2 regions of the Pantoea trifolii genome follow, and region 1 is predicted to be linked to the other one. Evidence: riboswitches for the same ligand, from Rfam matches in the RefSeq annotation. Region 1 holds a riboswitch; the other holds the start of a gene.
What was found. Region 1 has a riboswitch for thiamine pyrophosphate ahead of NQH49_RS22410 (LuxE/PaaK family acyltransferase). Riboswitches for the same ligand answer to the same signal wherever they lie in the genome.
Positions count from the first base shown of each region.

Region 2: another riboswitch for thiamine pyrophosphate. It lies ahead of NQH49_RS19995 (FAD-dependent oxidoreductase); the one in region 1 lies ahead of NQH49_RS22410 (LuxE/PaaK family acyltransferase).

Region 1 is NZ_JANIET010000002.1:656,102-661,581, forward strand. Features, by position in the region: gene NQH49_RS22405 (acyl-CoA reductase) at 1-464, opposite strand, end outside; gene NQH49_RS22410 (LuxE/PaaK family acyltransferase) at 461-1,543, opposite strand; TPP riboswitch at 1,643-1,770, opposite strand; gene NQH49_RS22415 (DksA/TraR family C4-type zinc finger protein) at 1,883-2,149, shown strand; gene ddpX (D-alanyl-D-alanine dipeptidase) at 2,335-2,895, opposite strand; gene NQH49_RS22425 (M24 family metallopeptidase) at 2,911-4,023, opposite strand; gene NQH49_RS22430 (M20 family metallopeptidase) at 4,023-5,249, opposite strand; gene NQH49_RS22435 (dipeptide ABC transporter ATP-binding protein) at 5,260-5,480, opposite strand, start outside.
Region 2 is NZ_JANIET010000002.1:128,426-133,905, forward strand. Features, by position in the region: gene NQH49_RS19975 (LysR family transcriptional regulator) at 1-765, opposite strand, end outside; gene NQH49_RS19980 (pirin family protein) at 889-1,614, shown strand; gene NQH49_RS19985 (MFS transporter) at 1,802-3,115, shown strand; gene NQH49_RS19990 (6,7-dimethyl-8-ribityllumazine synthase) at 3,210-3,647, opposite strand; TPP riboswitch at 3,823-3,942, shown strand; gene NQH49_RS19995 (FAD-dependent oxidoreductase) at 4,072-5,016, shown strand; gene thiS (sulfur carrier protein ThiS) at 5,000-5,197, shown strand; gene NQH49_RS20005 (thiazole synthase) at 5,201-5,480, shown strand, end outside.

The sequences.
Region 1 (5,480 bases):
ATATGCATCAACAATTGCGGGCCAAACGCGCGTGCAAAGCCGCCTTTGGGGCGTGGCTGGAAATCGTCGAGCATCTGCGGATCGGTGAAACCCTCCGCCAGAAAGCGCTTCAGCTGCGGCTGACGAAAGGTTTTCAGGTAGCCGGTGAGGCCAAGCCGCACCATGTCGGCATCGTAACCGGTGACGATGGGCAGCAGCTTTTCGGCTTTGATACGCAGTGGATGATGGCGATCGAGCAGTCGCGCCACCGCTTCATCAATGATGGCGATGATCTGCGCAACGCTCAGCTGGTGGAGATAAGCGCGGGCGTTGCTGCGGATGCGCGCTGCGAGCGCCGTGATCTGCGCGTCATCAAGTTGCGGAACGCTAACCTCGAGGCTTGCGCCACGATGATTGAAACTCAGCGTATGCCACTGCACTTCGTCGGCGGAAAGGCCCGGCAGATGTCCGGCAACTTCCTTCACAACTGTGCCTGCGCGCTGGCGAGAAACGCTGCCATGGTCAGCGAACAGCCTTTGGCATCAGCGCCGGTCGCGCGTCCCAGCAGATGGAATCCGCCGGGCACGATCACGCCCGCATCTTCGGTTAACAAGGCGGAAACCGAGTTGAAATGTGCCAGATCGTGATGCACTAGCACGCCAATCTCGCCGTCCGGCACATCATCACCGGTAAGCGGATTGACCACGCGCGTGCGGATCCAGTGCGGCCCGGATTTCACCGGCGGGCAGCGTTCATTGCCCGCATCGTAAAACTGCGTGCTGATTTCCGTCATACCGTACATGTTGATGCAGTGGGAACGCGGAATGCCGAAGGCGTGAGAGAGCGAAGCGTAGAAATCCTCTTCGCCAATCTCGCGCGACTGGCCTTTGAAACCGCCGGTATCGAGAATGCGACTGCCGGCAGGCAGCGCGAAGCGGCGTTGCTGGCGCTGCATTTCATCCAGCAGAGGCACGAAGCTGTAGCTGGCGCCCAGCAGCGCGTAAGGTTCGCCGCTTGCTTCGGCCTGCTCCAGTGCACTGAACAGACGATCTGTTTCGAGGCCATGCTCGCCCACCATTACTTCACTGTCTGGCGTGCCACACTCCTTCATTGCCAGGTCAAGGTAAGTCGCCAGCGAGGAGTTCGGCATCGCCGCGGTATCCGGGAACAAAATGCCCATGCGCATGCGTTCGCGGCCCGCCATAAAGCGACGGCGGAAGTTAAGCAGCATCGATTTTTTCCACACCTCCAGCGTCGGATGGTAGCTGCGCCCTTTTACCGTGCCGGTGGTGCCGCTGGTCATGAAGATCTCGGCAATCTGGTCAGTGGGACGGCAGCTGAGCGTCAGATCTTTGAAGGCGTTAATTGGGATAGCGGGAATGTTGCGCCAGCTTTTCACCGTCAGCGGCGTGCGTCCGCGCTGGATGGCGAAGCGGCGATAAGGTGGGTTGTGTGCGAACTGATAAGCGAAGATTTCGAGGGCCAGCTGATTGAAATCGTCGTCTGAAGCCTCTTCATGCTGCAGGAATGTCAGCAAAGCCTGGATGATGTGTGTTTCGTTCATGTGTCGCCACCTTTGCGATTGCGCAGAGACTCTCAGGCAACGCCTGAAGAGCGCGAACTGTCCGCTACAAAGCACAAAGAGGGAATCAGGGCGCAATATAGCCCTGCGGTTCCGCATCCCTACGCCGGTATTAGCCGGATCAGGTTCGGAGGGTCACTACGTTGCCAGCGCATACACGCCAGCCGGTAGAATCTCAGCCCCTTAACAGAGCACCCCTTGGAACAAGCCGCAGTCTAGGATGGCGCGCGATGATGTGTCAACCTTGTTAAATTCTGGCCTGTCCGGCATTCATCACGCCATGTCTTATACTTTGGGCATCAGTATTTGTGGAGGTGAAGTATGGCTGGCGGTTGGTCAGAAGACGGTGCAGTGCACAAACAAATTGATGCCACGGTTGATGACGCGGTGGCCCGCGCGCGCGAGAATCTCGGCCACGGTGAAAGCGCCGAGTTTTGCGACGAGTGCGGCGAACCGATCCCGGAAGCGCGTCGCGCAGCATTGGCTGGCGTGCGTTACTGCGTAAATTGCCAGAGCAAGATCGATAAAAAACAGGCGGCGACCAGCGGTTATAACCGCCGCGGAAGCAAGGATAGTCAGTTGCGGTAGTTTTTTAAATTTATGCTGATAAGATAGCCGCACAACTCAACCCTGTACGCAGCGATTCAGTTCGCTGGCCGTTAGGGTGAAAAAACCGGTTCAGGCCGGTTTTTTCGTATATTAAGGAAGGATAAACCCCATGATTACAGCTGAATATTAATCAGGGTTTTGTACCATCGGCCAAATGAAATAATTTAACGCGCAAAGCAGCCAAATCGCTCATCAAGTAACGGATAATTTTTCGCGTCAGGAAGTTCGAAGTGCCACCATTCCGTTGGCATGGCGACAAAGCCGCCGCCAAACATAATCGCGTTCAGCAGCAGGCGATTACGTTGCGCTTCGGCGGGGACATTCGGATGATACGGATGTGATTCTGCTTCCATCGCATCAAAGGCGGTGCCCATATCCAGCGGCTGGCCTTGTGCATCAAGTAACGTCAGGTCAATTGCGACGCCGCGACTGTGATTCGAACCCTGCGCGGGCGGCACCACATAATCTTTATCCGGACAGGCATCCCACAAGTGCCACTGCGCTTGCTGCGGCCGATAGGCATCGAATACCAACAAACTGAATCCCGCCAGCCGGGCGATCTCAATGCTTTTTGCCAGTGCGTCGGCGGCTGCCGGATGCAGCAGCGCTTTGGCCTCCTGGTAAATGGCATAGCCCGCGATGTTATCCGCCGTGGCATATTTCAGATCGAAACGTAAAGCGGGAAAGGTTACGGCTAAATCAATCAGTTCAACGTCCTGCGTCATAATACATCCTGCTCATTACTGGTCCGGCAATGATAATAACTGACGCGGTAAATTTGTCAGCCGCTCTGCACCAGCGGGCGTAACGCGCACCGTTTCGCTGAACGCCAAACCTTGCGCCGAAATATACATGTGGAACACCATATTCTCTTCCAGCAGCCACTGCGCGTTAGGGTAGAAACTGCAGGAAAAATCACTGGGTCGTGGCGTGCGTGTATAAAGCCCCAGCGCATAACCGGTGATATTGGGATAATCCGCGCGCAATCCTCTACTCAAAACCGCATCGCGCACGATGGCATCCACGTCGTGCGCCGTCATGCCCGGTTTCATGGCGGTAAATTGCTGATCCTGAATCGCGATCAGCTGTGCTGCCACTTCGGCACGCTGCGCCGAAATCTCTCCGACGATATAAGGCCGCATCAGGCGCGCGCTGTAATGTTTCACTTTTGGTATCAGCTCGACATGCAGCACATCGCCTTTTTCCAGCCGCTGCTCGTGGCCACTAGCATGCAGAAAACCATTATCACCGCTGGCGATCACTATCGGTCCGGTTTCGCCGGTATCCGCGCCAAGCTGTAAAAACTGTCCGGCGGCCAGCGCGGCGACATCGCGCACGCGCCAGCCGCCCTCCACTTCCGCGCCAATCGCCATCATTGTGGCATCCGCGATGGCAGCAGCCTGACGCAACGCGGCGATTTCCGCCGGGAATTTGACGCTACGCAGCCGGTCGCTCAAGCCGGTTAAATCATGCCACGTCACGTCTGGTAGATAGCGCGAAAGCTGCTGCCAGCTGTGTACCGTCATGCCGTAAGAGTAAAAGTCCGCGCCGATGCGCGCCTGTTGATATCCGCGACGGATCAGGCTTTGCGCCACCGTGTGCCAGGCATCCTGATCATCGCGATAGCTTTCCACGTCCAGCGTCGGCGATTGCGTGCGGCATGGCGCCTCATCCAGTTGGCGCAGCACCATCCAGGGTTCGCCGTTGAGCGGCACCAGACAGGCGCGATACAAGGTTTCGGAGACGGTAAAGCCGGTGAGCCACGCCAGCAGCTCACCGTGATCCACCAGCATGATATCGACCGTGTTCTGCTGCATGGCGGCGCGCAGACGCATCAGCGCTTCGGCGTGCATTACGCGGCCTCAACCGGCTGGCAAATCTCCAGAATGGCCAGCAAATAGATGCGCACCATATCGAGGAATTCACTGATTTCAACCCGTTCATCCGGCATGGTGTTGTATTTGCCGCCCGGCCCACAGACGATCCCTTCCATGCCCGCATGCTGATAGAGATGCGCCGCGTCAGTGCCAAAGAATGCCGGAGGCGTGATCACGCCGGTCGGCTGCTCGGTTCCGCGCACGGTTTTCCAGCCGCGATTCACCGCTTTAACGATGGCCGATTCCGGTGACACTTCGAACGGCAACATGGTGGGTTTATCGCGGATGCCATCATCGTAAAGCTCAGCTTTCAGGCCCGGATGGCGCTGGCACAAGGTGTTCAGCAATGCCTGCAGATCGGCGAGCACGCCTTCCACCGTTTGCCCCGGCGCGAAGCGTGCCGAGCCTTTTAAGCGCACAAAGTCAGCCACCTGCGGCGGTCGCCACTCTTCCAGATCGCGGCCTAACGCGCCATGCACGGTGCCGATATGACCACGGTTAATCTTGCGATGTTCAGCGGTTTTGGCACCGCTAAAGGTCATGCCGTTAATCTGTGGAATCAGCTCGACGGCGGCGCTGATCGCATCCACCGCCTCTTCACGTTTTGACAAATGGCGCGTATCGCCGGTGAGCTCGATGGTAAACATCAGCGAACCGGCGTGCATGGTGAGCGCTTGCAGGTCGGTGGGTTCGGCGTTGATGAAGTAGTCGGCGCGCACACCTTGCTCAATCGCCGCCAGCGTGCCAATGCCGCCCTGCAACTCGCCCACCACGTAGGTCAGAATCACATCGCCTTTCAGCTTCACACCGGCATCAATCAGGGTTTTCAAGGCGCAAAAGTAGGCGGCATCCCCCGCTTTCATGTTCGACACGCCGATACCGTAGATGAACTGCTCGTCAATTTTTCCTTCCCAGGGATCGACGGTCCAGCCTTCGGTGACCGGATTGGTATCCAGATGTCCGTTAAACAGCAGGCTTTTGCCGCCGCCGCTGCCTGCTAGTCGTCCAATTGCGTTCAGTCGATCGCCAGGCACGTTTTGCAGTTCGGTTTCCAGGCCCAGCTGCGCCATCTGCGCGGCCATGTATTTCGCCAGTTCACGCTCACCATCGGTGGCGCTGTAGCTTTTGTGCTGCACCATTTTTGCCAGGAAAGAGAGGCAAAAGTCGCGATCGATATGATGAATTAACTGTTCAGGATTCATGTGTTTCTCGTCATGCAACGGACTTGGATAAGTCGGGAATATGCACCGCATCAAGCAATGCACGGGTATAAGGATGCTGCGCCAGCGCCGTCATGTTGTCGCCGGGCAGCACTTCCACCACGTCACCGCGATACATCACCGCCACGCGATGGGCGATCTGGCGAATCAGGTTCAGATCGTGGGTAATAAACAGATAGGCGGTGCCGTAGCGGCGGCGCAGCTCCAGCAGCA
Region 2 (5,480 bases), 530 kb from region 1:
TAACACCGTCACCAGCTCACCGCTTGCCAGCGCCGGTGCCACGATAAACTCCGGCAACAGAATCAGCCCCAATCCGGCCACCGCCGCGTCACGTAACATTTCCCCGTTATTACTCACCATCGGCCCATGCACGCTAATCACTTTGCGCTGGTCGCCGTTAAACAGTTCCCAGCCGGTTTGGCTTTCGCGTCCGTAGCGTAAACACAAATGCTCGCTCAATTCTTCTGGCGTACGCGGCGCTCCTGCGCCTTGCAGGTATGATGGGCTGCCGCAAATCACGCGGCGAAACTCGCCCAGCCGCTTAGCGATCAGGCTCGAATCGGGCAGCGTACCGATGCGGATCGCCATATCAAATCCTTCGCCGACCATATCGACATGCCGATCCGCCAGCTCAACCTGAAACTGCAAGCCCGGATGCAGGCTAAGAAACTCGGCGATAAACGGCGACAGATGGCTGATACCAAACGACATCGGCACGCTCAGGCGGAAGCTGCCTTGCAGCACTTGCCGACGCCCCGATACCGCCAGTTCGGCTTCCTGCACATCATCCAGAATGCGCTGCGCGTGCTGCGAAAACAGCTGACCGTTATCGGTCACCGAAAGCTTACGCGTGTTGCGATTCAGCAGCCGCGCGCCGAGCGACTCCTCCAGCGCGGCGATGCGGCGACTGACATACTGCTTCGACAGCATCAGCTGTTCAGCGGCGGCGGTGAAGTTACCGGCTTTGATCACGGCTACATAAATGCGGAGATCTTCAATCTGCATATTGTCCACTTATCGGTGACAGTCATTGTCATTATCACGCATTGTTAGGCAGATCAGTTTACGTATACTTATCTGCAACGGGAAGGGCAATCGCCCCCCAACAGCAAATTTGAGGAGCAGACCATGATTGAACAACGCCTGTCAGAACAACGCGGAGTGGGTGACCACGGTTGGTTGAATTCGCATCATACGTTCTCTTTCGCCAGTTATTGGGATCCAAAACAAACCGGCTTCTCAGACTTGCTGGTGATCAATGATGACCGCGTTGCACCGGGTCGCGGCTTTGGTGCGCATCCGCACAACAACATGGAGATCATCTCCTATGTGCTGGAAGGCGCGCTGGAGCATAAAGATTCTATGGGCACCGGTTCGGTGATTGTGCCGGGTGATGTGCAGCTGATGAGCGCCGGTAGCGGCGTTACGCACAGCGAGTTTAACCACTCGAAAACCGACAATGTGCACTTCCTGCAGATCTGGATCGTGCCTGGCGAACGCAATTCGCCTCCGGGTTATCAGCAGATTTCGGTGGCGGAAAGTGACAAACGCGGTCAGCTGCGTCTGATTATTTCGCCGGAAGGGGAAAACGGATCGCTTAGCGTGCGTCAGGATATCCGCATTTATGCCGGACTGTTCGACGGTGTTGAGCAGCAAACCCTCGCGCTGGATGCCGATCGTTACGCCTATATTCACGTGGCACGCGGCAGCATCGAAGTGAACGGCGTGAAGTTTAAAGAGGGCGACGGCGCACGTGTACGCAACGAAAGCGTGCTGGAGTTTGCTAACGGCGAAGATGCGGAAGTGCTGGTGTTTGATTTGCGTCCGCTGGAAGTGAATCATCCGCAGCGTTAATGATTAAAAAGCGGTCAAAGAGCAGTGCGAGCCATCGCGCTGCTTTTTTTTATGCGCGATCACAGCGGTTGTAACACTTTTTCTTAACATTAATTGCAGTGATTAAGATCGCAATAATTATTTCCATACTCTCTTTAATAGTTAGCCAATGAACCTAAGCATCACGGCTTAACATGAAGAGGGCAGCATGCAAGAAAAAATCCCCGGAACGCGCTGGTATCGCGTCATCGCCCCGATTCTCATCACCTGCATTGTCTCATTCATGGATCGCGTCAATATCAGCTTTGCGCTGCCTGGCGGTATGGATCAGGATTTGGCGATCACCAGCCAAATGGCTGGCGTAGTAAGCGGTATCTTCTTTATTGGTTATCTGTTTTTACAGGTGCCGGGCGGACGTATCGCGGTGAATGGCAGCGGCAAACGCTTTATCGCCTGGTCGTTGGTAGCGTGGATGGTGGTGTCGATCGCCACCGGTTTTGTCACCAATCACTATCAGCTGCTGGCGCTGCGTTTTGTGCTGGGGATTTCCGAAGGCGGCATGCTGCCGGTGGTGTTAACCATGGTCAGCAACTGGTTCCCGGAAAAAGAGCTGGGTCGCGCCAACGCCTTTGTCATGATGTTCGCGCCGTTAGGTGGCATGTTTACTGCGCCGATATCGGGTTACATCATCAATGTGCTGGACTGGCGCTGGCTGTTCATAATCGAAGGCCTGCTTTCAGCGGTGGTGCTGCTGGTGTGGTGGCTGGTGATCGCCGATCGTCCTGAAGAGGCGCGCTGGTTACCGGCGCGAGAAAAGGAGTATTTGCTGCGCGAACTGGCGCGCGAAAAGGCTCAGCATCTGCAAAAGGAACCGGTCAGCAAAGCGCCGTTGAAAGCGGTGTTTCGCAACTCGGGCCTGATGAAGTTAGTGGCGCTCAACTTCTTCTATCAAACCGGCGATTACGGTTACACGCTGTGGCTGCCGAGTATCCTGAAAAATCTCACCGGTACCAACATGGCGGGCGTTGGTCTGCTGGCGGCGATTCCTTTTGTCGCGACGGTACTCGGCATCTACGCTATTTCGTGGTTAAGCGATCGCACCGGCAAGCGCCGTTTGTGGGTGATGGTGTCGCTGTTCTGTTTTGCCGCTGCCTTGCTGGCATCGGTGGTGCTGCATAATAACGTCGTCGCCGCCTATATCGCGCTGGTGGTGTGCGGCTTCTTCCTCAAAGCGGCAACCAGCCCGTTCTGGTCGATTCCCGGACGTATCGCTGCGCCGGAAGTGGCGGGTAGCGCGCGTGGCGTGATCAATGGCTTGGGTAATCTGGGTGGATTCTGCGGACCGTACTTAGTAGGGATCATGACACTGCTGTATAGCCAAAACGTGGCGATCTGCTGGCTGGCGGGTTCACTGGTGATTGCGGGAATCTTTACGCTGTTACTGCCGAAAGCGTGCGATATCAATCCATCTGAAACGCGCCGACATATGAAAAGTAATCATTTGATGAGTGTGAAACATTAAGTGAAGCGAGGCTGGCACTATTCTGAATATTAATAGTAGAAAGTCAGATTAAATAAAAAGGGAGCGCCTGATGAGGTGCTCCCTTTTTAATGCATTAATCAATCGACAGATTGTGAATAGCCAGCGCAGCGCGCGCGGCTTCTTTACCTTTCTTAATGAAATGCTCGGTATAGAAGTTTTCGATAACATCAACCGGCTGGAAATTATGCGGCGTTAATGACACGGAGAACACCGGCACGTTGGTGGTCAGCTGCACATTCATCAAGCCATCAACCACCGCAGCGGCAACGAAATCATGGCGATAGATACCGCCGTCAACCACCAGCGCCGCGCAGACAATCGCATCGTATTTACCGGTTTCAGCCAGACGCTTAGCCAGCAGCGGCATTTCAAATGCGCCAGGCACTTCCAGCACTTTTAATTCCGCTTCAACGGATTGATCGGCTAATTCTTTTTCAAATCCCACCAGGGCATTATGGACAATTTCTTTGTGCCAGCCGGCTTTAATAAATGCAATTTTAATATTCTTCATGGATATTCCGACATCACCTGTAATTGGTTCTTGCGCATAAAATAATGTGTTTGTATACCATATGTTACGTTTGTGATCCACAAAGCCCAGGTAGCGATAAATGCCTTGCTGCTTATTTCCCTGTAAACCATCTGGTTATTCCGCGCTTGACGGCGACCATCGCCTGCAATACAAATAGACGCGTCGGGGGAGTCTCGCCAAAGAGACTGAGAGGCTAATAGCGCACTGCGCGGCTTAGCGACCCTTTGAACCTGACCCAGTTGATACTGGCGTAGGAAGACTGACAGTCTTGTTCATTGGGCTGTCTGGCGCTCAGGCTAGCTTGATGGTTGCGCCATTTCCCTTCTCCTGTATCTGCGGGTCTCAGCTAACACTGAGAGGCCGATGTGAATTCCCCCTTTTTGAACATCCCGGAACCGGCGCTGTGAGCCGCTGGAGCGTGCTCGGCTGCGGCGTGGCGGGCTTGTGCGTGGCTACGTTGCTGGCGGAACGCGGCGAAGACGTCGAGGTGATTGGCGATGACGCGCGCCGCCCGGCATCGTGGTTTGCTGGCGGCATGCTGGCACCCTGGTGTGAAGCCGAAAGTGCGCCGCGCGACGTCATCACCCTTGGACAACACGCCGCCGCATGGTGGCAACAGCGCGTCAGCAGCGTAAAGCATCAGGGCACGTTGGTGGTTGCGCCGCCGCGCGATAGCCAGGAACTCAACCGTTTCGCCCGTATGACCGAGCAGCACCAATGGGTCGATCCCGCCGACATCGAACCGGCGCTGGAAGGGCGCTTTGCACGCGGTCTGTTTTTCGCCGGGGAAGCGCATCTCGATCCGCGTCTGGCGTTGCAGGAGATGCGAGACACGCTGATCGCACGCGGCGTACCATTCAACAATCGTGCGCCGAGCGGCCAGATTATCGATTGTCGCGGCATCCACGCCGCGCCACAACTGCCGCGCCTGCGTGCGGTGCGCGGCGAAATGCTGATTCTGCACAGCGAAGACGTGCAGTTTTCCCGCCCGATTCGTCTGCTGCATCCGCGTTTTCCCTGCTATCTGGTGCCGCGACGCGGCGGCCACTTTATGCTCGGCGCCACCATGATCGAGAGCGACGACGCCAGCGCCATCAGCGCGCGCGCCATGATGGAGTTGCTCAGCGCCGCCTACGCCATTCATCCGGCTTTAGCCGAAGCGCGCGTCATTGAGAGCGGCAGCGGGCTGCGTCCGGCTTATCCGGCGAATCTGCCGGAAATCCACTATCACAACCACACCTTTTATCTCAACGGCATGTATCGCCACGGTTTTCTGCTGGCACCGATGCTGGCAGAGCAGCTGATGCAGCGTCTTTCTGGGGAACTTAAAAATGAACATTCAGCTTAACGGCCGCCTCATCAGCACGCAGGCAAACAGCCTGAGCGAATTGCTGATCGAGCAGCAAATTGACGCGGCCTGCGTCGCCACCGCCTACAACGGTGCGTTTGTGCCAAAAAGCCAGTACTACACGCAGCTGCTGGATGAAGGTTGCCAGCTTGAAGTGCTGTCACCGATGCAGGGAGGTTAAGCGATGTTTTACGATTTTGACCCGCAATCGCGCTTCCTGCTCGGCACCGCCGGTTATCCTTCGCCCGCCATTTTGCAGCAGGCGATTGCCGCCTCCGGCACCGACATCATCACCGTCAGTTTACGGCGCGAAGGCGCGGCGGGCGCGGCTTTCCGTGAACTGCTGACCGGCCTCAACATCCGCGTGTTACCCAATACCGCCGGTTGTCACACGGTGAAAGAAGCCGTCACCACCGCGCACATGGCGCGCGAACTGTTCAACACCGCGTGGATCAAGCTGGAAG